Regions from separate parts of the Pseudoalteromonas sp. MMG012 genome, predicted to be linked through region 1. Evidence: predicted binding sites of a transcription regulator. Region 1 holds the regulator's gene; the other holds the start of a gene.
What was found. The regulator NrdR, encoded in region 1, represses ribonucleotide reductase genes. The targets are predictions, from matches to a motif close to AAACACNANATNTNGTGTTT.

Region 1 (15,536 bases):
TTCATCAGCCCCAAACAACTTAACGTCTTTTGGTATCTCAACAATCCCCTGAGAACTCGGATACCAAATTGCACTTTGCGTTTCCATAACTGCATCATGGCCAAAGCCAGAGCAACATTGACTCGCTTTACCATCTAACTGACGGTCAAATTGGCTAATGACTTGCTCTACTCTCAAATTATCGATGTTCTTCTTAAATTGCGGTGCAGGCATTCTATACACGCCCTTTTTTGTACTCACCCAAATTTGCTCAAACTGTTTATCATAGTAAAGAGAATTAATTGAACCATAAGGCAATCCGTTTGACGCATCTAGTTGGTGCCAAAGACCCTCATCAGTCTTATAAAACAACCCATGGCTTCGTGAGCCTATAAGCGTAGAGATACCGTCAAGATGTAAAATACTCGTAACATAAGCGACATCAAGGGAGGTATGTCCCCCCAGCTTTTCAATACCACGTTCATTGTATTGGTAAGCACCTTTATTTGTGCCAATGAAGCCAAAGTTCGGTAAATCTAAAACGAATGTAATGTATTGACTACCTAGGAAGGAGTTGTATGCGAATGGCGTTAAGCCTGCGTAATCTAATCGATATAGTCCACGACCAGTACCGAGCCACAAACCCCCTTTATTTGATGTACTAATTGAGAAAACGGGATTATCTCTTAACTCAATGAATGGCAGAGTATATATCTTACCTTGTTCGTAAAGTAATACCCCCTTTTCTGTACCTAAATATAGGCGACTTCCTTGAAACTCCAAATCAAAAACTTGGCGCCGTTGCAACTGCTGCATAGACAAAACTTGCCGATATGTATCTCCATCACTCAACACACCTATGCCCAATCGACTAGAAACCCAAACAGACTCATCTTCAGCTTGAGTTATTGCAGTAACACCTTGGTTACTTAAAGGTCCAACTTGGTGCCTCTCTACTTTGCCTGAATGCGCAAACCACAAGCCTTCATTTAAGCTACCCAACCAAATATTATCTTCACGATCTTTAAAAATATCTGAAAACCATATATTTTGATCTGATTGAGTCGGTTTAACTGATTGCCAATTACCATTGGACTCCCTATACATCAACTCATTTGATGTAGATACCCAAAACCCCCCATCTTCATCACCTTGAAACTTGTATACGGCCGTATTACCAATTTCATCGTACCGTCTTATCACTTCATCGATATCAAGGAAGTAAGCACCTAATTCGGATGCGAGGTAAAGTCGACCATCTATCCACGATAAATCATGGATAATGGTTTGTGCCAACTGTCGAGGTAAAGACAACTTACTTGCAAGTTCTAAGCGAAACTCCGTGTTACTGACCGACCTTGATTCTTTAATCTTCAATAAATGGTGCTCGTTGACCAACCAAATACCATCAGATGAAAGTGCCATGCGTGTTACTGAACCAACAATTTGATTGATCTTTCTAGGCGTCAGACTTAATGCCTCGCGCTTCACATTCTTTTCAGACAACTTCTCAGCAGAGACGTAATACAAACCATTTGACGCAATCCAGATACCGCCATCGTGATCTTGCAGTAAATCACGAACCGGTCCTTGAATATTAAAGGTTTGTGCTTCTAATGTTTGAGGATTTAAGCGATGTAAGCCACGACGAGTGCCTATCCATAACATGCCGTACTTATCAATAATCAACTTATGAATGGCATTCGATTGTAAAAAAGCACTGTTCTGGGTAGTTAAATTAGTGAACTTATGCCCATCAAAACGACTTAAGCCAAACTGCGTACCCAGCCAAATATACCCATTATTATCTTGCACAATACTGGCGATAGATTGTGACGGTAAACCGTTTTGTAAATTCCATTGTTTTACAACGTAATCATTGATTGCTGCAGAAGCGGTGTTTGCAAATAAAACCACCCCCAAAATAAAAAACAAACAAGTCGTTACTAACGTTCTTTTCTTAGTCACAAATATCAGCCTAAATTAGCCTGCTAAAACACCCGTTTTCAGCAAAGCCTGTAAACAAATCAATGAAAAAACACCTGCTAAAATATCATCCGCCATTATTCCCCAGCCGCCTTTTAAGCGCTTGTCTAATAATTTAATCGGCCCAGGTTTTACAATATCAAAGAAACGGAACAACAGAAACCCAGCAAGTAAAGTTTGCCAACTTAATGCCGCACCTAACATTGTAATATAGAACCCTGCGACTTCATCCCATACAATAGCTGGATGATCATGTACTTGTACGTCTTTCGCCGTTTGCCCACAAGCCCACAAGCCAAAAACACTAATCACAATCGCAAACACACACTGCAACCACAGTGGGTAACTGTAAGTAATAAAAATAAAGGGTAAAGCCGCAAATGTACCAACAGTACCAGGTGCGACAGGAGATAACCCTAAGCCAAACCCTAAACCAAAAAACTGGTGGGGTCGCTTTAAATTAAACTGCTTAGCCAAACCTTCTCCTAGCTAAAGTGCTCAAAACCAGTCTTTGGAAAAGGCCAAGGGTGGTTTTCATATAATAATTCGATATTGCCATCTCCTGCTTGGATTTGGCCAATACATACCGGCTCAACACCGTACTGACGTAGCTTTGCCTCCATAGCAAGCTTACTTCCTTCAGAAACAGTAAACAGCAACTCATAATCATCACCATATGCCAGCGCTAATTGTAAAGATTGCTCTACTGATACGCTGTTTCGTAACGCGTCTGACATCGGAACCATATCTGCATTTATTTGAGCTGCAACACCTGATTGGCGCAATATATGCGTTAAGTCGGCAACTAACCCATCCGAAATATCTATCGCAGACGAAGCTATACCTCGTAAAGCTTGTCCTGCTGCAACACGTGGCGATGGAAAATGAAAGCGCTGTAATGCACTGGCAAACGCCTCATCGTCTAATTGCCAGCTATTTTTGCGGCTTTCAATGGCCAACCCTGCATCACCCAAAGAACCTGTGACATAAATCCAATCACCAACCTTTGCACCTGAACGAGTCAAAGCTTTTCCTTTCGGTACAATGCCCTTAGCACAAATAGTGATGGTCAGTGGCCCTTGAGTCGTATCTCCGCCGATAATCTGAACATTAAAATATTCAGCTATCTCATGCATGCCTTCAGTAAACTCATCTAACCAATTTGGGTCAATATTGGGTAATGTTAAGCCTAACGACACCCAAGTTGGCTCTGCCCCCATTGCAGCTAAATCACTTAGGTTAACAGCCAAAACTCGGTGACCTAATGCCCGAGGTGGTATATCTGAAAAAAAGTGAACGCCCTCAACAAGCGTGTCTGTTGTTATTGCTAACTGACAATGCTCAGGAACGTTAACAAGTGCACAATCATCTCCAATCCCTAAATCTACATCTCGTCGTGCAACGCCTCGACCAGTGAAATAGCGATTGATTAATTCAAATTCCTTCATACACAAAAAAGCCGGCCAACGCCGGCTCTCCTTTTTGTTGCCCTTACTTGCGGATATCTTTAACCGCTTTATCTAGCACTCCATTGACAAACTTATGACTGTCTTCTGCACCAAATATTTTAGCTAACTCAATACCTTCATTGATAGCAACTTTGTAAGGAACGTCTTCGCGGAATTTAAGTTCATATGCACTCACGCGAAGTACAGCTCTTTCTACCATATCTAAATCATCAAATGGACGAGATAAGTGAGGAGTAACAATTTCATCAAGCTGTTTTTGATTAACTGCAACGCCACGCGCTAAGTCTTTAAAATACTCAACATCCACTTTCGTAACATCATTTTCAATCAACATTTGTTGCTCGATGTCACCAATTGGGTTGCCACTTAATTGCCATGAGTACACGGCTTGTAGTGCTAATACGCGCGCTTTACGTCTTGCTGCTGGTTTCACTGAGGATCCTCTTAAATTTTATCGAGTACGTTAACCATTTCTAGCGCACCAAGTGCAGCTTCGCCACCTTTGTTGCCCATCTTAGTTCCCGCACGTTCAATAGCTTGCTCGATACTTTCAGTGGTCAAAACACCAAATGCAACTGGAATATCATAATCTAATGAAACACTTGCTAATCCTTTGTTGGATTCATTTGCAACCAAATCAAAGTGTGGCGTACCACCACGAATAATCACACCCAGTGCAATTATTGCGTCAAACTCTTTCTTCATTGCAATACGTTTCGCAGCAAGAGGCAATTCTACAGCACCCGGAACATATACCACAGTAATATCATCATCACTGACACCGCCTGTGCGTTTTAACTCATCAACAGCACCGTCAAGTAAACTGCTTCCGATGAAGTCATTGAAACGTGATATGACAATGGCAAATTTCTTGCCTGGCGCGTACTTGTTACCTTCAATAATATTCATTAGATGATCCTAATCTTGTGTAATACCACACCTACCCTCTTACATAGGAGTAGCTTGGTATGAGCAATTGCCAAATTGGTGCGCATAATAGCACAACTTTAGCTTTCCCCAAACAACCTTTAATCACGCAAATATATGCGCCTCAGAAGCTATTATGGTTCAACGTATTCTACGACTTCTAAATGAAAGCCGGAAAGCGCATGATACTTTTTAGGCATACTCATTAAACGCATTTTTTGAATACCTAAATCGGCCAAAATCTGCGACCCAACACCAACAGTACGAGATGTACCTTGAAACTTACGATGATTAACACTTTCGCCAGCATCTTCTGCGGAAAATGCTTTTACCATCGCTTCAATGTCAGTTGGATCTTCTTGTTTTCCTAGAATCACAAGCACGCCATTATTTTCACTAATGTGCTTCATTGCACTGTGCAAACTCCAGCTACGATCTGCACCTCGGTCGGAAAGTAACACATCATTAAATGTACTTTGTAAATGTACTCGTACCAATGTAGGTTCACTCGTACTGATTTCACCGCGCTTCATCACATAATGCAGCTGACTATCAATTGTATCTTTGTAAGTTACTAAGTTAAATTCACCAAACTCAGTTGGTAATTTACATTCAGCGACTTTTTCTATCGTTGTTTCATTGAGATTTCTATATTCAATGAGGTCAGCAATAGTGCCAATTTTTATCCCGTGCTCCTTTGCAAAAACCTCAAGCTGTGGACGACGTGCCATCGTGCCGTCGGCATTCAATATTTCAACGATAACAGATGAAGGCTCCAAACCAGCCAAGCGCGCTAAGTCACACCCCGCCTCGGTATGACCTGCCCGAGTCAAGACACCACCGGCTTGTGCCATAATTGGAAAAATGTGGCCTGGTTGTACAATATCTTGCGGTACGGCACCTTTGGCTACCGCAGCTTGCACAGTCCGCGCTCGGTCAGCAGCAGATATGCCTGTTGTTACGCCCTTCGCAGCTTCTATAGACATGGTAAAGTTAGTTGAAAACTGTGCACCATTATTGCGAACCATCAATGGTAAGTCTAATTGCTGACAACGCTCTTGAGTCATTGTTAGACAAATAAGCCCACGACCATGAGTGGCCATAAAGTTAATTGTATCAGCCGAAATGTGTTCAGCTGCCACAATTAAATCCCCTTCGTTTTCGCGGTCTTCATCATCCATTAAAATAACCATTTTACCGGCTTTTATATCATCAATGATCTCTTGCGCACTATTTAAATTCATAATTTACCTGTCTATTTTGATTTGCTATCGGGTTACTTTATAAAGCCCGCTTTGGCTAACAAATTCGTTGTGAGAGTTGATTCTTTCGCTGGCATTTGCGCCCCTTGTATCAAACGCTCTAAATAACGAGAAATTTGATCGACTTCTAAATTAACCTTTGAGCCAACTTGAAAGTCTACAATGGTGGTTTCTTGTGCCGTATGGGGTACGATTGTCAGTTTAAATTTGTTTTCTTTTATCTCATTGACTGTCAAGCTTATACCATCAATTGCAACTGAGCCTTTATAAGGAATATATTTCATTAGGTCACCTGGTACTGCTAACCAATACTCTATCGCTCGTGCATTTGACGTTACACTTTCAATCGTGGCTACACCATCAACATGACCTGACACTAAATGCCCTCCAAGTCGCGATATCGGTTGCAAGGCCTTCTCTAAATTCACTTTTTGACCCACTTTATACTGTGCAAACAATGTCAGATGTAAAGTCTCATTTGATAGGTCAGCTTTAAAACCATCACTATACTTTTCAATAACAGTCAGGCACACACCATTGGTTGCGATGCTGTCTCCAAGCTTCACATCATTCATCTGTAACGTGTCACTTTTTACTCGAACAGTTAAGTCACCGTGGTTGGCTGACAACTCAGTGAGCGTGCCGGTTGCTTCAATTATACCTGTAAACATAATGCCTCTATCAGCTTGGTCTTAATATTAAACGAACGTCTTCATCTATGCGTTCAACACTCGTAAAATTAAGTGTCGCTATATCATTCATGCATGCTATTGTTTGTGTGTTAAACAACCCTCGTCCATCATGGCCAATTATTTTAGGGGCGAGATAAATAACAAATTCATCTATTAGTGTTTGTTGATGAAAAACACCTGCCAAAGTTGCCCCAGCTTCAAGCCATACTCGATTAATACCGCGTTGAGCAAGCAAAGCCAATGCCGCATGACAATTAATTTTTAATTTGCTATCAGGGACAACCACTTGTTCTACAAAGTGCGGCCAGTCATGAGAATTATCAAGACTGGTTCTTAAAATAATAACGGGGGAATCAATTTTAAACAAAGGTAAGTTTGGTGAGAGTCTATTTTGTGAATCAAATATGACTCTGGTAGGCTGACGTAATTGCTTACCTTCAGGAAGAGAAATATCACACTCACTTTCACGGACATTCATTTTTGCATCGTCAACTAAAACGGTGTCGGCCCCCGTAAGGACAGCACAACTTCGGGCTCTAAATAGTTGTACATCTCTTCGCGCAGCTGAAGAAGTTATCCACTTACTTTGACCATTACTCAACGCGGTTTTTCCATCCACTGACGCTGCCAGCTTACAACTTACAAATGGGAGTCCAAATTCCATTCGCTTAAGAAAGCCATCATTTAAGGCCCGAGCCTGTTCCTCTAATAACCCAAACGCTGTTTCAACTCCCGCCTGTTTTAGCATGGCTAAACCACGGCCGGCAACCTGTGGATTTGGATCCACCATAGCTGCAATCACTTTGTTCACACCTGCATCAATCAAGCCTTTTGCGCACGGTGGTGTTTTCCCAAAGTGGCTACAAGGTTCTAATGTAACGTAAACCGTAGCACCTCTCGCTTGAGTGCCAGCTTCTCGAAGAGCATGAACTTCAGCATGGCTTTCTCCAGCCTGTTGGTGAAAGCCTTCACCAACAATACGACCATTTTTTACAATGACACATCCCACATTTGGGTTTGGTGTGGTGGTATATTGACCTTGCTGTGCTAACTCAATTGCACGCGTCATATATGACTTATCTTGTTCACTAAACACCGCTAATCCCCTAACCGTGCTATTTCTTCACCAAATTCTCGTACATCCTCAAAAGAGCGATATACCGACGCAAAGCGCACATAAGCTACTTTATCTAGCTTTTTTAAGGCTTGCATTATGCATTCACCAATCATATGACTTGGGATCTCACGTTCACCTGTGGCCCGAATAGTAGATTTAATCTCATGAATCACTTCATCTACTTGCTCGGTACTGACAGGTCTTTTTTCCAGAGCTCGATGTAACCCATTAATGAGCTTATCTTCATTAAACGGCTCCCTTGAACCATCTTGCTTTATCACTCTTGGCATCACAAGTTCGGCACCTTCGAAGGTGGTAAAACGCTCATGACATTCAATACATTCGCGACGACGACGCACTTGATGACCAGAGCTCACAAGGCGCGAGTCAATTACTTTTGTGTCTTTGGCGGTACAAAATGGGCAATGCATAGTTGTTCACTTATAACTGGATACAAAAAAGGCCGCTAAATAGCGGCCTTAATGATATCAAAAATCTCTAATTGTGTGCGCTAAATTATGCGTAAACGGGTAATTTAGCACAGATAGCTTTCACTTTTTCTTTTACATCCGCTTGTACTGACTCATCATTAATATTGTCTAGTACATCACAAATCCAACCAGCCAGTTCACGAGACTCAGCCTCTTTAAAACCGCGACGCGTAATCGCAGGAGAGCCTATACGCAAACCCGATGTCACAAATGGTGAACGAGGATCATTTGGTACTGAATTCTTATTAACCGTAATATTGGCACGACCCAATGCAGCATCTGCATCTTTACCCGTGATATCTTTATCAATAAGGTCTAGTAAAAACAAATGGTTTTCAGTTTTTCCAGAGACAACCTTATAGCCACGTTCTTGTAAAACCGACACCATCGTTTGAGCATTTTTAACAACTTGCGTTTGATATGCTTTAAATTCAGGTTGAAGTGCTTCTTTAAACGCAACAGCTTTAGCCGCAATAACATGACATAGAGGGCCACCTTGGCCACCAGGGAATACTGCACTGTTCAGTTTTTTATAAATCGCTTCATCATCACATGCCGAAATGATCAAACCACCACGCGGACCAGCGAGTGTTTTATGTGTTGTCGTAGTGACAACATGTGCGTGAGGCACAGGGCTTGGATATACACCAGCAGCAATTAAACCTGCAACGTGCGCCATATCAACAAATAAATATGCACCAACTTTATCTGCAATTTCTCGGAATTTAGCCCAGTCAACAATGCCAGAATAAGCAGAGAACCCACCGATGATCATTTTAGGTTTATGCTCAAGCGCTAACGCTTCTACTTGCTCATAATCTATCTCACCCGTTGCTTCATTAAGTCCGTATTGCACTGCATTATACAATTTACCAGAAAAGCTCACATGAGAACCATGAGTCAAATGGCCACCATGGGCTAAGCTCATACCAAGTACAGTATCACCAGCGTCTAACAACGCTAAAAATACTGCTGCATTTGCTTGAGAACCTGCATGCGGCTGAACATTGGCGTAAGTTGAGCCAAAGAGTGCATTAGCACGATCAATCGCTAGCTGCTCAACAACATCGACATGCTCACAACCACCGTAGTAACGCTTACCTGGGTAACCTTCTGCGTATTTATTTGTTAACTGTGAACCCTGCGCTTCAAGAACGCGTGGGCTACAGTAGTTTTCAGACGCGATAAGTTCAATGTGTTCTTCTTGACGAGTTGTTTCAAGCTCAATCGCGTTAAATAATTCTGGATCAAAGTCTGCAATGTTCATGTTACGTTCTAACATGGGGTCTCCTAGGGGCACGTAAAGGTATAAAAGCCGTATTGTACGCTCTAATGCGTGTATTGCCTATGCTGTAGGCGTGAGCATATTTAAACAGGGATTGAATTTATTTCACAGTGTTTATGCAATGATATTTTTTTATTTAAACATTTATAATCTTAATAAATAAAAACCAGTGAATTAAAGTTATTAATATAAGAGCCGAGCAAGTCGACTCTTAAATACCTATCATCACGATATATCGATTTTAATCTCTATAACAGTTTTTCAAACATCGCCGCTTTTAATTGTTGATAATCTGCACCCAACGGTTGCGCTAAACAGCTTTTATCTAACGCGTCTTGTAAAACGTGAGGCATCGCAATTTCTTGACCTAACACATTTTCAACTGACTCTTTAAATTTAGCGGGATGCGCCGTAGCTAAAAATATACCTATGCTACTTTCACCTTTATCATGGCGTAGCCCTTCGAACGCAATAGCTGTATGTGGCTCAGCGATATACCCTTTATGGGCAATTTCTCGCATCACTTTCTCTGTCACTTGCTCAGACACGCTACGTGAATAAAAATCATGTTTACTAAACTGCTCAGAGTCCAACATGCTTTGCACTCTTGGCCAATTATTAGGTTTACTCACATCCATTGCGTTTGATAATGATTCCATTGTTGCTTTTGGTGCCCAATCACCAGAGTGAACAAATCGTGGAACAGTGTCATTTTGATTTGTTGTTGCTGATAGCTTAGCAATAGGCAAACCAATGACAGAACCTATCATCGCAGCACACACATTGCCAAAATTACCACTTGGCACCGATACATGCACATTATCACGCTCTGATTTCGGTAATTGCGCTAAGGCTTCAAAATAATAACAAACTTGCGCCACTAAACGGCTTATATTAATTGAATTTGCAGAGTTAAGTCCTAATTTACTTTTTAGCTCTTCATCCAAAAAAGCTTGTTTTACTAGTGCCTGACAATCATCAAAACTACCATCAACCGCATAACAATGTATATTTTCACCTAAAGTGGTGAATAGTTTTTGCTGAGCCAGTGATATTTTGCCTTCAGGATACAAAATTACCACATCAACATTGGCTTTTTTATAAAATGCGTGAGCAACAGCCGCGCCCGTATCTCCGCTAGTTGCGGTTAAAATAGTGACGCGTTCACCTTGATTGAATAACCCCACACATTCAGCCATAAAACGCCCACCAAAGTCTTTAAACGCAAGCGTTGGTCCATGAAAGAGTTCCAAGCAATAGTTTTTATCATCTACTTTCTCTAACTTCACCGGAAAGTTAAAAGCCCGCTGAACCATGTCTGCTAATGTATCTTTAGGCAATTCATTGCCAATTAAATGTGCAAGTATTTCTGTACTTCGCTCTACAAATGGCAAATCAAGTAATGCATCTACATCGCTGAGTTTTCGTAAATCAGTGGGGAAAAATACACCTTGATTTCGTCCTAACCCCGTTTTTACCGCCTCCGTAAAGGATACCTGTTGTTGTTTATCTTTTAAATTTACGAGGTTCATTTTAAACTCCTAAAGAAATGGCACGAGTACCACGATTATCTAGCTTGCAAATGTGGCTGAAGCCATGCGCATTAATATAATTTTTTTCCAACCACTGCTGACAATGTTCAGCTGCGGCCAACGACTTACAAATAGTGAACAACGTCGGGCCTGCTCCTGAAATACTCACGATTTCAGCACCCAATTTAGGTAGTGCCGATTTTGCCTCACTAAAACCAGCTATTAATGACTGCCTGTAGGGTTCAGCCAATTTATCTTCCATAAGTTCTAATGCTTCATCAAAACGTCCTACTTGCATTAGTAAGCAGTAACTCGCTAACCGCTGTGCAAATTCAACCGCTTCATGATTGCCCAGACTAGCCGGTAGTACTCCTCTCGCTTTAGCAGTATTTAAAGCAAAACCTGGGAAAGCAGCAACATAGTGCCAATCTTCACTGACAGGAACACTGACTGCCTTGTTGGGGACCAAATGGGAAGTTAGCTGCAACCCACCTAGGTAACACGGGGTGATATTGTCGTAGTGGCGAGCACCACTAACCTTCCCCTCAAAGTCAGCCATTAACTCAATCAGTGCTTCCTGAGATAACTTCGTTTGTGCAAACTCATTTAACGCGGCAAATGTTGCCACAACCGAGCAAGCACTAGAGCCTAGCCCCGATCCTATCGGCAAACGCTTTTCAAGAGTTAACGACACGCTTGGCATATCTGAAGCCACATGTTCTCGAAAATGCACCAAACATTGATACGCTAAGTTTTCTTGCGCGCTCTTTGGCAACTTTTCGGCATATGGGCCAACACAAAAAAATGCATCGTTGTCCGCATGTTCAAGATGAACAACATCGCCAAGTAAAGTACCATCAATGGGCGCTAATGCAGCCCCTAAGGAATCAAAACCAACACAAAAATTACCAATGGATGCCGGTGCATAAATAGATATCATTATGCGTAACTCCTAACGTGACAACGTTTTTAATATATCAGCAAAAACACCCGCTGACGTGACTTCAGCACCTGCTCCATAACCACGAATAACAAATGGGCGAGGTTGATAATACTGACTCAATATGGCTAATGCATTTTCGCCATCTCGAATATCATATAAAGCATGTGACTTATCGACGGCTTCAATACCAACTCTGCAATGGCCATTTTCAATACTTCCAACATAGCGCAACACTTGACCTTGCTCTGCTGCGGCTTTCACTTTCAAAGCAAAACTACCATCAAGCTCTGGAAGTTTTGTCATAAATTCGTCAACGGATGCTCCCTCAGAAAATGACTCACTGACGACCGGTTCTACTTCGATGTCAGATAACTCCAACGCAAGCCCTGACTCTCTGGCAATAATAAGTAGTTTACGAGCCACATCAGTGCCCGATAAATCATCACGAGGATCGGGTTCTGTAAAACCGTTTGCTTTCGCTTTCGCTGTAGCCTCGGATAAACTCAAGCCATCTTCTAATGCGCCAAACATATAAGATAGTGACCCTGATAATATGCCATTAAAGGATAAGAGTTCGTCTCCCGCACTAAATAAAAGCTGAAGATTATCTAATACAGGTAAGCCAGCTCCAACATTTGTTTCGTACAAAAACTTACGGTGCTTTTGTTGCGCTGCATTCACTAATGCTTGATAGTAATCATAAGTTCCTGTATTTGCTTTTTTATTGGCTGCAACAACATGAAAGCCGGCGTTAAGAAAATTACAATATTGGTCAGCCAACTGCTGCGATGAAGTACAATCGACAATAACAGGGTTTATTAAGTGGTTTGATTTCACAAACGCTTCTAATCTTTCTAAAGTAAGTCCATCTGTTTGCTGCTCTAACTCTCCGTGCCAAGTATCAAAAGGGACGCCTTGCGCATTTAGATACAGTTTTTGAGAATTGGCCACACCATAAAGGTTCAACTTTATATCTCGATTTTGAAGCCAAGATTGTTGCTTTTCAAGTTGTTTGATAAGCTCCTGCCCTACAAGGCCAACCCCCAATAAAAACACATCAATTGAAGGAATATGTGTAAAGAAGTTTTCATGGCATACTTTCACAGCATCATTACATAAACTGCCATCGACAACAGCAGAAATTGCACTTTCGGTAGAGTCCTGAGCGATTGCTACAATGTTAACTTGCGCTTGAGCTAATGATGCAAAGAACTTCGCAGCTAAGCCACGATGTGCTTTCATATTATCACCAACCAGAGTCACTATCGCCAACTCTCTTTGTACTTGAACAGGTTCAATCAAACCCGCTTGAGACTCTAATTCAAATGCTTGTTCTAGTGCGGTCAACGCCAGATTTAAATCTGCTTCGTGTACACAAAAACTGATACTGAATTCACAAGAAGATTGAGTGATTAAAACAATAGACACGTTATCATTCGCTAACGCGTTGAATACTCTTGATGCCATACCAACTTTACCTTTCATGCCAGGACCTGACACCGTCAGCATCGCGAGCGATTCTAAGCTTGATAAAGCTTTCACCTGCTCATTACCACGACGCTCATTACTTATCACCGAGCCTGGCACATCTGGGTTATGGGTATTTTTTATTTCACACGGCACACCCGCTTTCGCACAAGGCAAGATAGTTTTCGGATGAAGTACTTTGGCGCCAAAATAAGATAATTCCATTGCTTCTTTATAAGAGAGCCAATCAACTTTAGTTGCTTTACGTATAAAACGAGGATCCGCATTATAAACACCATCAACATCAGTCCATATTTGGCAGACTTGTGCTTGCAAACAAGCGGCTGCAACAGCTGCTGAGTAATCAGAACCATTGCGACCAAGTGTCGTAAGTTCGCCCTCTTGATTGCGACCGGTAAACCCTGGCATGATATAATACTTGTTGGGGTTTTCACGCATAGATAAAGTAAATTGCGCCTTACTCAGCTTTAAATCAACTTCCGCATCTAAATACCCACCAACAGTCGCTATACAGTCTGTCGCATCTAAATAACTGGCTTGAGCGCTGCCCAACATAGCTTGCATTAAGGCACAGCTCACTCGCTCGCCAAAGCTTATGATGTAAGCGCGCACTTGTGCTGGACAATGATTGAGAAGTTTTACCCCAGCTAATTTATTAGCCAAAGCTGAAAAGTCAGGCCAATGCGCTATTTCACCGTATAGCTTGGTCACCTGCAGATGTAGCGCATTTACTCTGCTTTGTAATGCTTGCCACTGCACATCATACGATACACCTTGCTCTGCCAATGCTGCTAATTCAACTAATTGATCTGTCATCCCGCCAGGTGCTGATAAAACAATAAGTGCTTCATCGCCTGACTGGGTTAACACTAAATTCTGTACTTGCCTTAAACAATCAAAGTCGGCTAAAGAAGAGCCGCCAAATTTTAATACTCGCATCATGGTAATTTCCTCATTCCAAAAACGAAAAAAGGCCTGTGTTCTTAGTGAACACAGGCCTTTTAAATACGCACCGACCTATGCCACTATCCAGATTGGATGGTGGTTGTAATAATAATGGTCGAAGTGTTAAATTTTAATTTCATGAGTTAAGAGTGCCTGAAATGTAGGCGAAGTGTCAAGGCTAAAGTACAACAATCTTTATGCAATTTACTCACGTTAATGACAAACCTTTTCAAAAACATTGCTCATTATAGGAGAAAATGCATTATTTCTTCTTGCTAACGAATACCATACTGTCCAAGGAGCGTTAATAGTTGTTCTGCCGTAACCGGTTTTTCAATAAAATCTATTGCGCCTAAACCAATAACACGACTTTTCATCTCTGGCTGAATATCTGCTGAAATAACCACCACATAGGTTTCTATTTTGCGCTGCTTTATTGCCTCAAGCACACCCACACCGTCCAGCTCCGGCATAGTCAAATCAAGACAGAGTAAATCAATTTGCTGCTCCTCTAACATTGTCACAGCTTGCGCACCATTTTCAGCTTGCACAATCTTAGCCTCAAGTGCGCTAGACAAACAACGAACAACCTGTTTTCTTGCAACCCTTGAGTCATCACAAACTAATATAGAATAACTCATATCAAATATTTATCTTCCAATAACCCGTACGATGGCAATCATCAACTTATACCACATTTAATGATAATTCAGTAAGCCCCTAAACTATATATTCATTTAATAAGCACATTGTGTGCAATAATGTCAGATATTTATTTATTTTTAAGGCTTTATTAGCTAAGTTTAAGTACATATCCTGCTGTTGACCTAATTGAGGAGCCAAGGTTCATTCATGTTACAAAAAAGCCTATCGAAAAAGCTGCTCACGAATGTGCTATCGGTTTACTTTCTGTTGACCTTTGTTGTGACCTGTGGCCAAGTCGTTGCTGAATACGTCAATACGAAGGACTATATTCGTAATGAATTAACGATGCTACAAAAAACATTCAGTAGAAGTTTAACGCGTGCCATATGGGAACTTAATACCAAACAAACAGTTACTACTGCTGAAGGGTTACTTGCAATTCCGATGATTGAAGGGATCATTGTCCGCGATGACAGTGGAGAGATTATTTCTCAATTGGGCCGTTCGCTCGACATTCACGAGTTGTATAGTCAGCAGCTAGTACAAGAAGAAGCCATTATAGAAGATACCCCATCGGGGTTATTTGGGTACACATTTCCATTAATTTTTGAGTTTTCCGGCCGCGCAACACAAGTGGGTGATGTCACCCTGTTTTCTAGTAGAGAAGTCGTCTTTAGCCGAATCATGATCTCCATTTACTTCTTGATCGGTAATGCAATGATCAAGACGACATTCCTTATTATTTTATTTTTGATCGCATTTAGGCGTTTACTTA
Region 2 (15,536 bases), on a different contig from region 1:
TCGCGTCAACCAAATGGCCAATTGGTCGCTCTTCCATTCGAGGCTCACCAATAAGTTCAAATCGCCCAGGTGTTGCCGCTAACACTGCTGTTAAAGGACGATACGCTGTTCCCGCGTTACCGAGAAATAATACTTCCTCAGGCGTTTTTAATTGCCCAGCACAGCCATGTACAGTCGCTACTGTTTTGTCTGCGTTTAAAGTGACCGAGACCCCCATTTGCGCCAATGCACCTAGCATATGGCGAATATCATCGCTATCTAGTAAGTTATGTACCTCAGTTGTCCCTTCCGCAAGTGCAGCTAATAACAATATCCGGTTTGATAGGCTTTTAGAACCAGGCAAAGTGATTGAGCCAGATACTTTAGATATCGGTTTTAATGTTAACTGTTCCATTAATTATGCTCCTTTGCAAACTTCTTCATAAAAGCAATCAACGCTTTGATCCCATCCACTGGCATTGCGTTATAAATACTTGCCCTCATACCACCAACAAGCCTATGCCCTTCAAGTGCCACTAACCCTACTTTCTCGGCTTCTGACAAGAACAAGGCATTTAAGCTATCATCTCTTAACCAAAATGGTACATTCATTAACGAGCGGCAGTGCTTAGCTACCTTGTTACTATAAAATTCTGACGTATCAATATAATCGTATAATAACGCGGCTTTTTCTTGATTATGTGCCTGCATTTTTGGCACTCCACCATTGGCCTCTAAATACTTAAATACTTCAGCAGCTAAGTACCATGCAAACGTCGGCGGGGTGTTATACATACTGCCTTGCTTGGCTTCAATTGCATAATCCAATATCGCTGGGCGAGGCAGCCCATCTCTTTCTAAAAGCGTTTTGCGCACAATAACGATACATAAACCTGATGGACCGATATTCTTTTGCGCACCGGCATAAATCAAATCAAAGTCATCAACATTAATTTCACGAGACAAAATCATCGACGACATGTCAGCGACTATTGGCGCATTGTTATGCTTCGGGACGTCAAATATTTCAATTCCATCGATTGTTTCATTCGGACAGTAATGAATAAAAGAGGCCTGTTCTGGTAAGTTCCATTGGGTAACAGGTTGTATATCGAACTGTCCATTATTATCGGTGCGAATATTTAACGATTCAACTTGCGTGAACTTTGCACCTTCTTTTGTTGCACCGTTAGACCAAATACCATTTTCAATATACACACCAGGCGCGTCACCTTGGTGCAAATTCAGAGGGACCGCGGCAAATTGCCCCCGACCACCGCCGTGCATAAACAATACTTCAAAGTCATCTGAAATATTCATTAAGCGTCGTAAAGAAGCTTCACACTCTTCAACCATGGCTAGAAATGGTTTTGCACGGTGACTGACTTCCATCACCGATACACCTAAGCCTTGCCAATTTAAAAATTCTGCTTGTGCTTTTTTCATTACTTCAGGGGGCAACATTGCTGGCCCTGCACAAAAGTTATATACCGTCATTTTTCCTCATTCCTAAACAACAATAATTACAGATAAAAAAAGCGGCCACGGCCGCTTTTTAGTTTGCTTTATTCACTCGGTGAATCATCGTTCACTTGCGTGCTTTCAATCGTTTCGGTGTTCTCTGTATTCACATCGTCAGCCTCACCTTCTGGTAAGTCATCAACTTCAATTTCTTCAATGCGCTGTAGACCAACTACTTGCTCATCTTCAATTGTTCGGATCAAAATAACCCCTTGCGTATTTCGACCAACAGTAGACACCTCACTGACACGAGTACGAACCAACGTGCCTCGATTAGAGATTAACATTATTTCATTGTTGTCTTCTACTTGTACTGCACCAACAACACTGCCATTTCTATCACTGACTTTAATCGATACAACACCTTGTGTTGCACGACTCTTCGCTGGATACTCATCCAATGGTGTACGTTTACCATAACCATTTTCAGTAACTGTTAATACAGCGCCATCATTTTTAGGTACTATCAGTGATACAACTTTAACACCGTCCGGCATTTTTATACCACGAACACCAGTCGCTGTGCGACCCATCGGACGCAATGCCAGCATTTCTTCACCGGTTTCTGGGTCAACTTTCACTTCACCAGTTTCAGAATCACGTAATTTTTCGTTAAATCGAACAACTTTACCATGATCAGTAAATAACATGATGTCATTACTGCCATCAGTGATATTTGCTCCGATTAGGTTATCGCCTTCATTTAAGTTAATTGCAATGATGCCACTTGCGCGTTGTCGACTATAAGCTGTTAATGGTGTTTTCTTAACCGTACCATTTGCTGTCGCCATCAATACGTATTTATCTTCCTCATACTCGCGTACTGGGAGAATGGTGGTAATACGCTCGTCTGCTTCTAATGGCAATAGGTTAACAATTGGTTTGCCGCGTGCTGTACGTGATGCCAGTGGCAGTTGATACACTTTAAGCCAGTACATACGACCTGATGTCGAGAAACATAGAATTGTATCGTGCGTATTGGCAACCAATAAACGCTCTATGAAATCTTCATCTTTCATCTTAGTCGCGGCTTTACCTTTGCCTCCACGGCGCTGGGCTTCATAATCTGACAACGGCTGATATTTCACATAACCTTCATGAGACAGCGTAACCACAACATCTTCTTCATTGATAAGATCTTCTAAACTAATATCGTGTGCTGCTGCACTGATCTCTGTACGACGCTCATCCCCGTAGGTTTCTTTAATTTGAACTAACTCATCACGAATAACTTCCATTAAACGCTCAGGAGAAGACAAAATAAATAGTAGTTCAGCAATGACATCTAACAGTTCTTGATATTCAGCTAGGATTTTTTCGTGTTCTAAGCCAGTCAGTTTATGTAAACGTAAATCTAAGATGGCTTGAGCCTGTTGCTCTGACAAATAATATTGGCCATCACGAATACCCAACTCAGCAGCCAACCAATCTGGGCGTGCAACATTATCTTCGCCTGCTTTTTCAAGCATTGATTTAACTGAACCTAACTCCCACGGACGCGCTATTAGAGCTTGCTTCGCTTCAGAAGGGCTTGGAGACTTTCTGATCAATTCAATGATCGGGTCAATATTAGCCAACGCAATAGCAAGACCTTCAAGCGTATGCGCTCTATCTCTGGCCTTACGTAAATCAAATACGGTGCGACGCGTAACAACTTCTCGTCTGTGAACGATAAACGCATCTAGCATTTCTTTTAGGTTAAAACACTTAGGTTGGTTATTATCCAACGCAACCATGTTCATACCAAATACTGTTTGTAACTGAGTTTGCGAATATAAGTTATTTAAAATAACTTCTCCTACTTCGCCTCGTTTCACTTCAATTACAACACGCATCCCGTCTTTATCAGACTCGTCACGCAGTGCGCTGATCCCTTCGACTTTTTTGTCTTTGACCAGCTCAGCTATTTTTTCGATTAATCGTGCTTTGTTAACCTGATAAGGTAACTCATGCACAATAATTGTTTCTTTGCCTGTTTTCTCATCAACTTCGACTTCTGCACGAGCTCGCACATAAATTTTACCGCGACCCGTCTTGTAGGCTTGTTCAATTCCTTTTTTACCGTTGATAATTGCAGCGGTCGGAAAGTCAGGCCCTGGGATATAATCAATCAGTTCTTCAATGGTCAAATCAGGGTTTTGGATGAGTGCCAAACAGCCGTTAATAACTTCAGTCAAGTTATGTGGCGGAATATTGGTCGCCATCCCAACAGCAATACCAGAAGACCCATTCACTAATAAGCTAGGGACCTTAGTTGGTAGTACATCTGGAATTTGCTCTGTTCCGTCGTAGTTAGGAACATAATCAACGGTTTCTTTTTCTAAATCAGCCAGCAATTCATGAGATATTTTTGCCATACGTACTTCGGTATAACGCATCGCAGCAGCTGAATCGCCGTCGACTGAGCCGAAGTTACCTTGGCCGTCAACCAACATATAACGCAGAGAAAATGGTTGCGCCATACGTACGATAGTGTCGTACACTGCGCTGTCACCATGAGGGTGATATTTACCGATCACATCACCGACTACACGAGCCGATTTTTTGTAAGGCTTATTCCAGTCATTTTTTAACTCATTCATCGCGAACAATACGCGACGGTGAACGGGCTTTAACCCATCCCGTACGTCAGGTAATGCACGCCCTACAATTACACTCATTGCGTAATCTAGGTATGAATTTTTGAGTTCATCTTCAATATTGACTGGCAGGATTTCATTGGCGAGATCAGTCATTCGATTCCACTTTCCTTCAGTGTCTATCTCTTTTATGTCAAACTAGTCAGACTTATGACAAAGAGATTGAGTTATTATTAATTTCTGAATAGCTATGCTAACACACTTTTTTATAATTTACAGGCGCAAGATTTTAGTGATTTTAATCTGACCCTGCTTATAATGCGCTCAGATTAACGAGGAAGTTTTTTATGACCGAACATCAAAATGTAGATCCACAAGAAATAGCAAAATTTGAAGACATTGCTCAGCAATGGTGGGATACAGAAGGCGAATTCAAACCATTACATGACATAAACCCATTACGGCTAGACTTTATCAATCACCGAAGCCAAGGTTTATTTGAGAAAACTGTACTCGATGTAGGCTGTGGCGGCGGCATACTCACTGAAAGTATGGCCAAACTTGGTGCAAATGCCACTGGCATTGATATGGGGCAAGAGCCATTAAACGTAGCTAAACTGCATAGCTTAGAAGCGGGTGTTAAAGTTAATTATCAAAAAATACCTGCTGAAACATTCGCACAACAAAACCCCGAGCAGTTCGATGTCGTTACCTGTATGGAAATGTTAGAACATGTCCCAGATCCTGCTTCTATCATTAAAGCTGTTGCAGCACTGGCTAAACCCGGCGCGCATGCTTTTTTCTCAACCCTCAATAAAACCACCAAAGCGTACCTATTAGCCATTGTTGGAGCAGAGAAAGTATTGAAAATGGTGCCAGAAGGCACCCATGACCATGATAAGTTCATTCGCCCTTCCACACTGATTAAATGGGCTGAACAGTGTGGCTTAAAAGTAAGAGCCAGTGCAGGAATTAACTATAACCCACTCTCAAAAACATTTACGTTAACTGACGATGTAAGTGTTAATTACATCCTCCACTTTGAGAAACTAGCATGATAGAAGCTGTCATTTTTGATTTAGATGGAACATTACTCAATACTTGTGACGATTTAGGTGCTGCACTCAATCATACTTTAAAGTTGCATGGCTTACCTGAAGTCAGTAAAGCAGCATATAGCCCAGCTATCTCTAACGGCGTTAAAGCGCTACTAGAAGTTGGGTTCGGTGACAAGCTGACGGACTATGATGTTGAACAGCTGCGCCAACATGTTTTAGATTATTACGCAAATAATTTAGCGGTATATAGTCATTGCTTTGAAGGTATTAGTACTTTGCTACAGTCACTCAACGATGCAAATATACAAATCGCAATTATGACAAACAAGCCAACTTTCCTAACGCTGCCCCTACTGAAAAAAATAGATGAACTCAAAAACATCCGTGTTGTTGTGTGTGGAGACACGCTCTCAGAAGCAAAGCCATCCCCCAAGCCATTATTGCATGCAGCGCATCAATTAAACGTTAACCCAGAAAGATGTTACTACGTTGGGGACGCAGAAAGAGACATACAAGCAGCTAAGGCAGCCAAAATGCGTCCTGTTGCTGCACTGTGGGGATATGTTCCTAGTGAGACAATTGCACGGTCGTGGGCCGCGGATCTGAATCTTACTAACCCTGTGGGACTACTTCAGCACATTTAGTATTATAAAATCAGACAAAGCACCATATGTAGTGTTTTGTCTGTATTTTGATACCTAGCTGCATATAAAAAAATCAGTCAGTTTTTTTTTTCAATTTACAAAAAAATAGTCTTCATTGAGTTGATTTTTTTATGGCGGCTTAGTGTATAAAACCTCAAAGGTTAATGAACACTAACACAATGCAATTATCCCTAAGTTATCCACAATTGAGAGCAAGTTGTTCTATTGCAAAATTGCCATAACCCCACTATCTTGTGATCCGCAGGGGCACTCCCACCATATATAGTGGTTAAAAGCTAAGCAATTGTTGTCTCAGCGATCAATATAAAAATACACATTCCGAAGGAATACAGGCACAACTATGAACCAACAGCTATCTGTCAGTAAAAGAAACGGCCGAAAAGAGCCGCTCGATTTAGATAAAATCCACCGCGTTATCACGTGGGCTGCGGAAGGTCTAAATAATGTTTCTGTGTCACAAGTTGAACTTAAGTCACATATTCAGTTTTATGATGGCATTCGCACTGAAGACATCCATGAAACAATCATAAAAGCCGCTGCCGATTTAATTGATAAAGACTCACCTGACTATCAATACCTTGCTGCCAGACTAGCCATATTCCACCTTCGGAAAAAAGCGTATGGTCAATTTGAGCCACCTCGCTTATATGATCACATTACTAAATTGGTCGAAGACAAGCGCTATGATCAACATTTATTGGTTGATTATACAGAAGCAGAATTACACGAGCTTGATGCTTACTTAGATCATTCTCGAGATCTTAATTTTAGCTATGCCGCGGTTAAGCAGCTCGAAGGTAAATATTTAGTACAAAACCGAGTAACCGGAGAAATCTATGAAAGCGCTCAGTTCTTATATATCTTAGTTGCCGCAAGCTTATTCTCTGATTACCCAAAAGAAACGCGTATTGATTATATCAAACGCTTTTACGATGCAATTTCATTGTTCAAGATATCATTACCAACCCCCATTATGGCAGGTGTACGTACACCAACACGTCAGTTTAGTTCATGCGTACTCATTGAGTGTGGTGATAGCTTAGATTCTATCAATGCGACTTCGTCCGCGATTGTTAAGTACGTGAGCCAACGTGCAGGTATTGGTATAAATGCAGGTAGAATTCGTGCTCTAGGTAGCCCTATTCGCAACGGTGAGGCATACCATACTGGATGTATTCCATTTTATAAGCACTTCCAAACTGCTGTTAAAAGCTGCTCACAAGGTGGTGTACGCGGTGGTGCTGCCACATTGTTCTACCCACTTTGGCATTTAGAAGTAGAAAATTTACTGGTTCTAAAGAATAACCGCGGTGTTGAAGAAAACCGAGTTCGCCATTTAGACTACGGCGTACAGTTTAACAAAACTATGTATGCCCGCTTGATTAAAGATGATTACATCACGCTATTTAGTCCTTCAGACGTACCGGGCTTATACGACGCATTTTTTGAAGATCAAGACAAGTTCGAATCACTATATGTGCAGTACGAGCAAGATGAATCTATTCGTAAGAAACGTATAAAGGCCATCGAATTATTCTCTATGTTTGCACAAGAGCGCGCAAGCACGGGCAGAATTTATCTACAAAATGTTGATCATTGTAATACGCATAGCCCGTTCGATTCGAAAGTTGCTCCTATTCGCCAGTCTAATTTGTGCCTAGAAATAGCATTACCGACAAAGCCACTAAACAATGTAAATGATGCGGAAGGCGAAATTGCATTGTGTACACTGTCGGCATTTAACTTAGGCGCCCTCGAATCATTAGACGAGCTTGATGAGCTTGCTGATTTGGCCGTACGTGCACTCGACAACTTACTGGATTTCCAAGATTACCCTGTGCCGGCTGCGCATACAGCGACAATGGGTAGAAGAACACTCGGTATAGGTGTTATCAACTACGCTTACTACCTTGCTAAAAACGGTGTAAAATATTCAGATGGCAGTGCTAATGGCCTGACACACCAAACATTTGAAGCAATTCAATATTATTTAATGAAAGCATCAAATACTTTGGCGAAAGAACGCGGCGCATGTCCATTATTTAATGAAACCACGTACTCTCAAGGCATTATGCCCATAGACACCTATAAGCGTGATCTAGACAAAGTATGTGATGAAGCATTAAAGCTTGATTGGGACGCGCTACGTGCCAGCATTAAAGAACATGGTATGCGTAACTCAACGCTATCAGCCTTAATGCCATCTGAAACATCGTCGCAAATATCAAATGCGACCAATGGTATTGAACCACCTCGAGGTCATATCAGTGTCAAAGCAAGTAAAGATGGCATTTTAAAGCAGGTCGTTCCAGAGTATGAACGCTTGAAAGACAACTATGAGTTGCTTTGGGACATTCCGTCTAACGATGGCTACCTTGCACTCGTTGGTATTATGCAAAAATTTGTTGACCAAACTATTTCTGCTAACACCAACTACGACCCGAATAAATTTGAAGGTGGTAAAGTTCCAATGAAACTACTGCTGAAAGATTTGCTTACTGCATACAAATTAGGGGTAAAAACGCTTTATTATCATAATACCCGTGATGGCGCTTCTGATGCTCATGATGAAATGAAACCAGAAGTTGAAGATGATGGCTGTGAAGGCGGCGCGTGTAAAATTTAAGCTTTAGCGGGCCTTTTCGGCCCGCCCTCTTTAGTATCGAGTATTAACTATGTCCTATTCTACGTTTAGCAGAAAACACAACGATCAACTACAGGAGCCAATGTTTTTTGGCCAAACTGTAAACGTTTCTCGTTATGACCAACAAAAGTACCCTATTTTTGAAAAGCTGATTGAAAAACAACTGTCCTTTTTCTGGCGACCAGAAGAAGTCGATGTGAGTAAAGATAAAATAGATTTTCAGGCACTGCCTGAACACGAGAAACATATATTTTTAAGTAACTTGAAATACCAAACACTATTAGATAGTGTCCAAGGTCGTTCTCCTAACGTTGCACTATTGCCGATTGTATCTATCCCTGAATTAGAAACTTGGATTGAGACATGGGCGTTCAGCGAAACAATTCATAGTCGCTCATATACGCACATTATTCGTAATGTAACGCAGTCACCTGAACTTATTTTTGATGACATTGTCAGCAACGACAAAATTAATGAGCGTGCTGATGCCGTCACGCGTTATTATGATGCTTTGATTGAGCAAGTCTCCCTATTTAACTTGTATGGTGAGGGTAAACATGAGGTCAATGGCAAAACTGTTGTAATTAGTTTATTCGAGTTGAAAAAACTACTTTACCTTTGCGTCATGTCGGTAAATATCTTAGAAGCTATTCGTTTTTACGTCAGCTTTGCGTGTTCGTTTGCTTTTGCAGAACGTGAGTTAATGGAAGGCAATGCAAAAATCATTAAGTTAATTGCGCGTGATGAAGCACTCCATTTATCTGGTACACAACATATGCTCAACATAATGCAAGAAGGCAAGGACGACCCTGAAATGGCAATCGTCGCTGCACAATGTAAAGACGAAGCAATCGCGATGTTTGTAGAAGCTGCTGAGCAAGAAAAAGAATGGGCTGAGTACTTATTTAAAGATGGCTCAATGATTGGCCTAAATAAAGATATTTTATGCCAGTATGTCGAGTACATCACTAATACACGTATGACTGCCGTCGGCTTACCAACACAATTTGAAAAAAAATCTAACCCAATCCCTTGGATCAATGCGTGGTTAATTTCAGATAATGTCCAAGTTGCACCACAAGAAGCTGAAATTAGCTCCTATCTTGTTGGACAAATAGACTCAAAGGTTGATGCCTCTGACTTCGGTGATTTTGACTTGTAATGGTTGAAAAACCCTACCCTGTGATAACGATAACAGATCACGATGAGCCACTTGAATTTGTGGCTCATTCCCCAACTCTATTACATACATTGGAAGCTGCAAATATAGATGTACCATATCAATGTCGTGAAGGGTTTTGTGGGGCGTGCAGAGCACAGCTCAATGAGGGGAAAATCACCTATAATCAAGAGCCTCTCGCTTTTGTACGAGAAGGAGAGATATTACTATGCTGCTCTCGCCCCCTCTCTAACATTAAAATTACGCTGCTATAGAAACAAGTTGCCCCTAGCGGGTTTTAGAGCAGTTGAGCAACACTGGTTTCATAGTATTCATGCTTATCACTAATGCTCAGTTGATTTTGTTCAATCACCACATCCCAATGCAAGCTGCGACTTAATGCATCACTTAATGCATCTACAAACTGTGCTTCAAGAGAAAAAACACTTAAATTATCTATCAAATGTAATCTTTGCGACACCTCATCAAACCACACATCATTTTCTTTTATTAAAATCACCAATTTACCAAACAATTTAGCGAGTCGTATGATCTCATCGAACTCCAAGGTATTTGCATACAAAGCCACGGTAATATAGCCAGTATCATCTTCCAGCCATACATCCGGCTTTTGTTTGTCTGAGTTGGCGTTTAAATTTGCTTTTTGATCATAAGATATCGCGCACAATCCTACTATTTTAAGTACAAAATGCTCAAGAGATTCAGACTTTTGTAACGCAGTCGTAAACACTTCTTGGTGATTGGCATGATGAAATAAGTCAGCCACATTAACGCGCGCTTTAAAAACAAAAGGTTTGATCATGTTAATCTCCCTACTCTGTCACGCTCTAACTATAGACTTTGTGTCGATTTTAGCAAAAATATTTGAGGTTATAGTATAACATCATTGAACTGCCAATTATGTGGTGTTATATTGTCACGAATTAATTCAACCTCAACGTTAGTGTCTAATAAATTATGATGAAGCAGTCTCTTATCAGCAGTGCAATTGTTACTGCACTTTTCTCAAGCAACGTATTTGCCGCAGATGTAAAAGGTAAAATACTCGACAATAACAATCAGCCAGTAAGTGGAGCAAAAGTACACTTACATGGTAAAAGCCAGTCAGTAACTACTGATAAAAACGGCCAATTTACAATTAATGTCGATGCCGACTCACAACTTCATATCACCAAAAACAATTATTTAGATGAACGCTTACCAGTAATAACCGATAACGCTTATGTAACCGTCGTACTAAAGCCTAGTGCTGTTGAAAGTATGGTTGTTTATGCATCTGCGTTACACAAAAATAATGTTGAAATGGCGTCTCCAGTGACAGTATTAGCTGGTGACGAATTGAAAAACGCAGCCAAGCCAACTCTTGGGGAAACGCTGAAAGGTCAACCTGGCATCAATGCAAGCTACTTTGGTCCTGTTTCTTCGAGCCCTATTATTCGAGGCTTAGACGGTCCTCGTGTCAAAATTACTCAAAATGGATTAGACAGCAGTGATGCATCTCGCGTTGGCCCTGACCACGCAAATACAAACGACAGTCTATCCGCACAACAAATTGAAGTGCTTCGTGGGCCAGCGACATTGTTATATGGCTCAGGCGCGATTGGTGGCGTTGTAAATGTGGTCGATAATCGTATTCCTACTGACATTATAGAGTCATTGTCTGGCGCCGCTGAGTATAGCCACGATACGGTATCTAATACCAATACCTATGCTGCAATGCTTGAAACTGGATCTGACGGTTTTAATTTCCATTTTGACGGCGTAAGCCGCAAAGGTGGTGATTATGACACGCCTGAGTTTAACTTACCGCATGAAGAACACGACGAGCATGGCGAAGATGATCATGACGCACATGATGATCACGGGCACGAGGGTGAGCATGATGATCACAATGAGTCACCTGAAACGGCTAAAAAGGTAGATAATACTTTTATAGATTCTCAGCAAGTTAATTTTGGTACTAGTTACGTAAATGAACATTTAACACTGGGTTTAAGCTTCGGTCGAATTGATACAGATTACGGTATTCCTGCCCATAGTCATGAAGGTCATGACCATGACGAGCATGAAGGCCATGAACATGACGAGCATGAAGGTGAAGATGATCATGCAGATGAAAGCGCTGAACAAGGTGTATTTGCTCGTGTAAAACAAGACCGTTGGCAAGCTCTCTTTAACTACTCTCTTCATAACGAATGGATTGAATCAATTAATGTAAGAGCGGGTTATACGGACTATGAGCATAGCGAGATTGAGCATGGCAGTATTGGCACAACATTCAAAAACAAAACCACAGAGTTACGCACCGGCATAGAACATCGTATCGGTGAATGGCACGGTATTGTAGGATACCATTACGCAGATAGCGACTATAAAGCTGATGGTGCCGAAGCATTTACTCCAGCAACAGAAACAAAATCTCATGCGCTGTTTTTACTTGAAGAACGCACGTTTGGTGATTTTACTCTAGAGCTTGGTGCGCGTATTGAAGATTTTCAGCTATCTAGCTTAGTAACAACTGAAGCGCATCACGATGATCATGACGACCACGGTGATGATGATCATGACGACCACGGCCATGATGATCATGACGACCACGGCCATGATGATCACGACGACCACGGACATGATGATCACGACGACCACAAAGAATATGAATCAGTGGCTTATCAATTAGACATGACAAATATCAGTGCTTCAATTGGTGGTGTTTACAATTTTACAGAAGGGCATAACGTCGCATTTAATGTTTCTCGTTCTGAGCGAGCTCCCCTAACGGCCGAACTATTGTCAAATGGTACCCATATTGCTACTCGTACTTACGAGCTAGGCCTTGGCTATGTAATTGAAGATGGTGAAGTGCATTTCGAGCCGCAGGAAATTGCGCAAGAAACGGCCACTAATATTGATTTCAGCGTACGTCGTTTTATTGGTGATTTTGGCTATACCATTAACGTTTTCTATAATGACGTTGCTAATTATTACTATCAACAAAATACAGGGTTAATGTTTACCTCTGAACATGGTATTGAAAACGCAGATCATTTCCATGAAGGCGCATTACCAGTATTTAAGTTTGCCAGTGATGATGCTGAACTTTATGGTGTTGAGCTAGATGCACATTATCGGATCAATGATAAAAACCGTGTGAAAGTATTCGCTGACACGCTAACAGCTAAATTAGACAATGACCAATATCTACCTCGGATCCCAAGTAATAAGCTTGGCGTGAAATATGAATATGAGCATGCAGGTTGGAAAGCAAATATGACAATAACACGTTATAATAGCCAATCAGATATTGCTGCTTATGAGAGTAAAACTAATGGTTATACATTGGTAGATACAAGCTTTCAGTATGATTTCTCGGCACAGGGTATCGACTTTGTTGGCTACGCTAATATTGACAACTTGACCAATGAACTTGGCTTTGTACATAGCTCCTTCATAAAAGAACAAGCCCCTTTACCGGGTAGAAACTTAAAATTAGGCTTACGCGCCTACTTTTAATTCGCGCTTCGGAAAATGGAACCAAACCTAGTTTTGGTTCCATTTTTTCTTCAATATTTTCCCTTCCCCCTTCTTACACTTTCAACGTTAAATTAATGTAATGCTCTGTAATGGATAAAATTAACATTTAGACCTATGCTCTGCCCACTTCAATTAGTAAGGACAGATGCAATGAGCAAGTTACGTATTGCTACACTCTCTAGCATAATAGGCCTCGTCACGGTCGTTGGCTGCAGTACACAACAATCCGCACCACCCGTTAACCCACCAAAAATAACACCAGCAGAAGGTGGTGAAATTAAACGGGTGTGGTTAGATCAAGGCTGGAGCGAGCAAATAAGAAACGATTTTTGGTTTACTAATCAAGGCGCACAAATCATTCCCTACACATGGTTTGTATGGCTTGAACAAGCAGAAAGTGAGCAACTATTTCGCCACACGGATCATATGGAGATGTTACGTTACTTGCCGATGCAAGCATCACAGTCAAATCCTGGTGGTCTTCCCATAGGCTTTGCATTGCATAATAATCAAACAACTGGTGAAAGCTGGGTTGGTATGACGTGCGCAGCTTGTCATACTAACCAATTAGATTATAAAGGGACAAAAATACTCATCGAAGGTGCGCCGACACTCGGTAATTTTGTACTTTTTTTCAAAAAACTGATTGAAGCTATGGATAAAACCCTAGCTGACACAGCCAAATTTGAGCGTTTTGCAGCAAATGTACTCGGCCCAAATAGAACGGACAATGATGTAGCACAATTAAAAACTCGCCTCCAAGACATTGCATTGGCTTCAGCAAAACGCCAAACTGTTAATGCACTACCTACAGACTACCCTGAAGATTTTACAAGTTATGCACGGCTTGATGCTTTTGGCAATATACAAAACGCCGGAACGGCTTTTGCTCTACATGACCTTACAAATAAAAACACGCCGACAGGCCCTGTATCATATCCGTTCTTGTGGGGAACCCATCAATCCGATGTTGTACAATGGAATGCTTCAGCACCTAATACCCCTATTGTAGGACCTCTGGTGAGAAATATTGGCGAGGTCGTCGGTGTATTTGGTAGCTTAGATATTAAGGAGGCGCCTATATGGCAACGTTTATGGGGTAAAAAGGTTCGCTATTCTTCAACCGTTGATATTATGGGTCTAGGCTACCTTGAATCATGGGTTAAAACACTCAAGTCACCACAATGGCCTGTCCAGTACTTCCCTGCGATAGACAACAATAAAGCCGCCGCTGGCGCACTGTTATATAAAGCGGAATGTGCGAGCTGTCATCAAATTGTTCCGCGCGAAGATGAGCTTAAACGCTACATTGCAAACCAAACCCTGATAAGTGAATTAGGCACTGATCCTGTAACGGCTTACAACGCATCATGCCATATGGCGAACACGCTTATTCTAGAAGGAACTAAAGAGCGTATATTAATTGGTGATAAGTTCGGGCCAACTGGTAATGCGATTGATATTCCTGTAAATGGTGTTGTAGGTCTGGTGCTTAAAGATATTCCACTTGCATTAAAAGCAGGTAATATTGCTGAACGTACACAAGCCAATGGCAAAAAGCTCAGTGGGCTTGCTGAATTTGAGGCACTGGTATCTGAGCATCTAAAAGCCCGTAATAACAAAGCAAAATCTGCCGCTACTGACTGTATAGATGGCACATTAGACAATGGTGTATATAAAGGACGACCTTTAAATGGTATTTGGGCAACCGCGCCATACTTACACAACGGCTCTGTCGCAAGTTTATGGGAGCTTTTACAAACTCCCAAAGCTCGATCTAACACTTTTTGGGTCGGTAGTAGAGAGTTTGATCCTGTCAACGTAGGTTATGAAACGCATCAAGGGTTGAATTTGTTTAAAGTCACTGATAGCAATGGCAAAATTAGAGCTGGTAACTCTAACTTAGGCCATAGCTATGGCACCCACCTAAACGATACGCAAAAATGGCAACTCGTTGAGTTCATGAAAACACTTTAATATCAAAGGGGCATAGGCCATCAGCTTATGCCCTACTTCGGCTTTTTACCTTCACTAAATACCTACGCATGCCTGTCATATATATGTCATTTATTTACAACAAGTATTTGAGTTTATGAGAATTTTTACTATATTTTGGTAATGATGCAAAATAAAACCTTGCAAGGAAGATACGTATGAATAGTGTAAAAGCCAAATTAATGCTGTGTGTCATCAGTGGTATGTCAATAATACTCATTGGCGCGTTAGTGACTTTATTTTTAGTAAAAAATGTCGCAGCAGAATTAGATTCATTAATAAACAATGAATTATCTACCCGTCAGCAAGTCGGCCTGATATCTAGCCAGTTTAAAACACAAGTTCAAGAATGGAAAAATGTCTTGATCAGAGGAAGTGAACCAG

Region 2: the regulator NrdR is predicted to act here: its motif matches at 6,053-6,072, upstream of nrdA (class 1a ribonucleoside-diphosphate reductase subunit alpha).

What each region holds. Positions count from the first base shown of each region.
Region 1 is NZ_JAGJEF010000029.1:8,664-24,199, forward strand. It holds gene J8L97_RS11560 (ligand-binding sensor domain-containing diguanylate cyclase) at 1-1,947, opposite strand, end outside; gene J8L97_RS11565 (phosphatidylglycerophosphatase A) at 1,963-2,442, opposite strand; gene thiL (thiamine-phosphate kinase) at 2,451-3,413, opposite strand; gene nusB (transcription antitermination factor NusB) at 3,457-3,867, opposite strand; gene ribE (6,7-dimethyl-8-ribityllumazine synthase) at 3,879-4,343, opposite strand; gene ribBA (bifunctional 3,4-dihydroxy-2-butanone-4-phosphate synthase/GTP cyclohydrolase II) at 4,496-5,605, opposite strand; gene J8L97_RS11590 (riboflavin synthase) at 5,638-6,294, opposite strand; gene ribD (bifunctional diaminohydroxyphosphoribosylaminopyrimidine deaminase/5-amino-6-(5-phosphoribosylamino)uracil reductase RibD) at 6,305-7,384, opposite strand; gene nrdR (transcriptional regulator NrdR) at 7,414-7,863, opposite strand; gene glyA (serine hydroxymethyltransferase) at 7,949-9,205, opposite strand; gene thrC (threonine synthase) at 9,457-10,740, opposite strand; gene thrB (homoserine kinase) at 10,742-11,680, opposite strand; gene thrA (bifunctional aspartate kinase/homoserine dehydrogenase I) at 11,693-14,110, opposite strand; gene J8L97_RS11625 (response regulator) at 14,392-14,757, opposite strand; gene J8L97_RS11630 (sensor histidine kinase) at 14,969-15,536, shown strand, end outside.
Region 2 is NZ_JAGJEF010000003.1:13,290-28,825, forward strand. It holds gene aroA (3-phosphoshikimate 1-carboxyvinyltransferase) at 1-394, opposite strand, end outside; gene serC (3-phosphoserine/phosphohydroxythreonine transaminase) at 394-1,476, opposite strand; gene gyrA (DNA gyrase subunit A) at 1,545-4,235, opposite strand; gene ubiG (bifunctional 2-polyprenyl-6-hydroxyphenol methylase/3-demethylubiquinol 3-O-methyltransferase UbiG) at 4,427-5,137, shown strand; gene J8L97_RS01685 (HAD family hydrolase) at 5,134-5,781, shown strand; gene nrdA (class 1a ribonucleoside-diphosphate reductase subunit alpha) at 6,143-8,428, shown strand; gene nrdB (class Ia ribonucleoside-diphosphate reductase subunit beta) at 8,478-9,608, shown strand; gene yfaE (class I ribonucleotide reductase maintenance protein YfaE) at 9,608-9,880, shown strand; gene J8L97_RS01705 (YaeQ family protein) at 9,904-10,428, opposite strand; gene J8L97_RS01710 (TonB-dependent receptor domain-containing protein) at 10,584-13,136, shown strand; gene J8L97_RS01715 (di-heme-cytochrome C peroxidase) at 13,308-15,134, shown strand; gene J8L97_RS01720 (methyl-accepting chemotaxis protein) at 15,311-15,536, shown strand, end outside.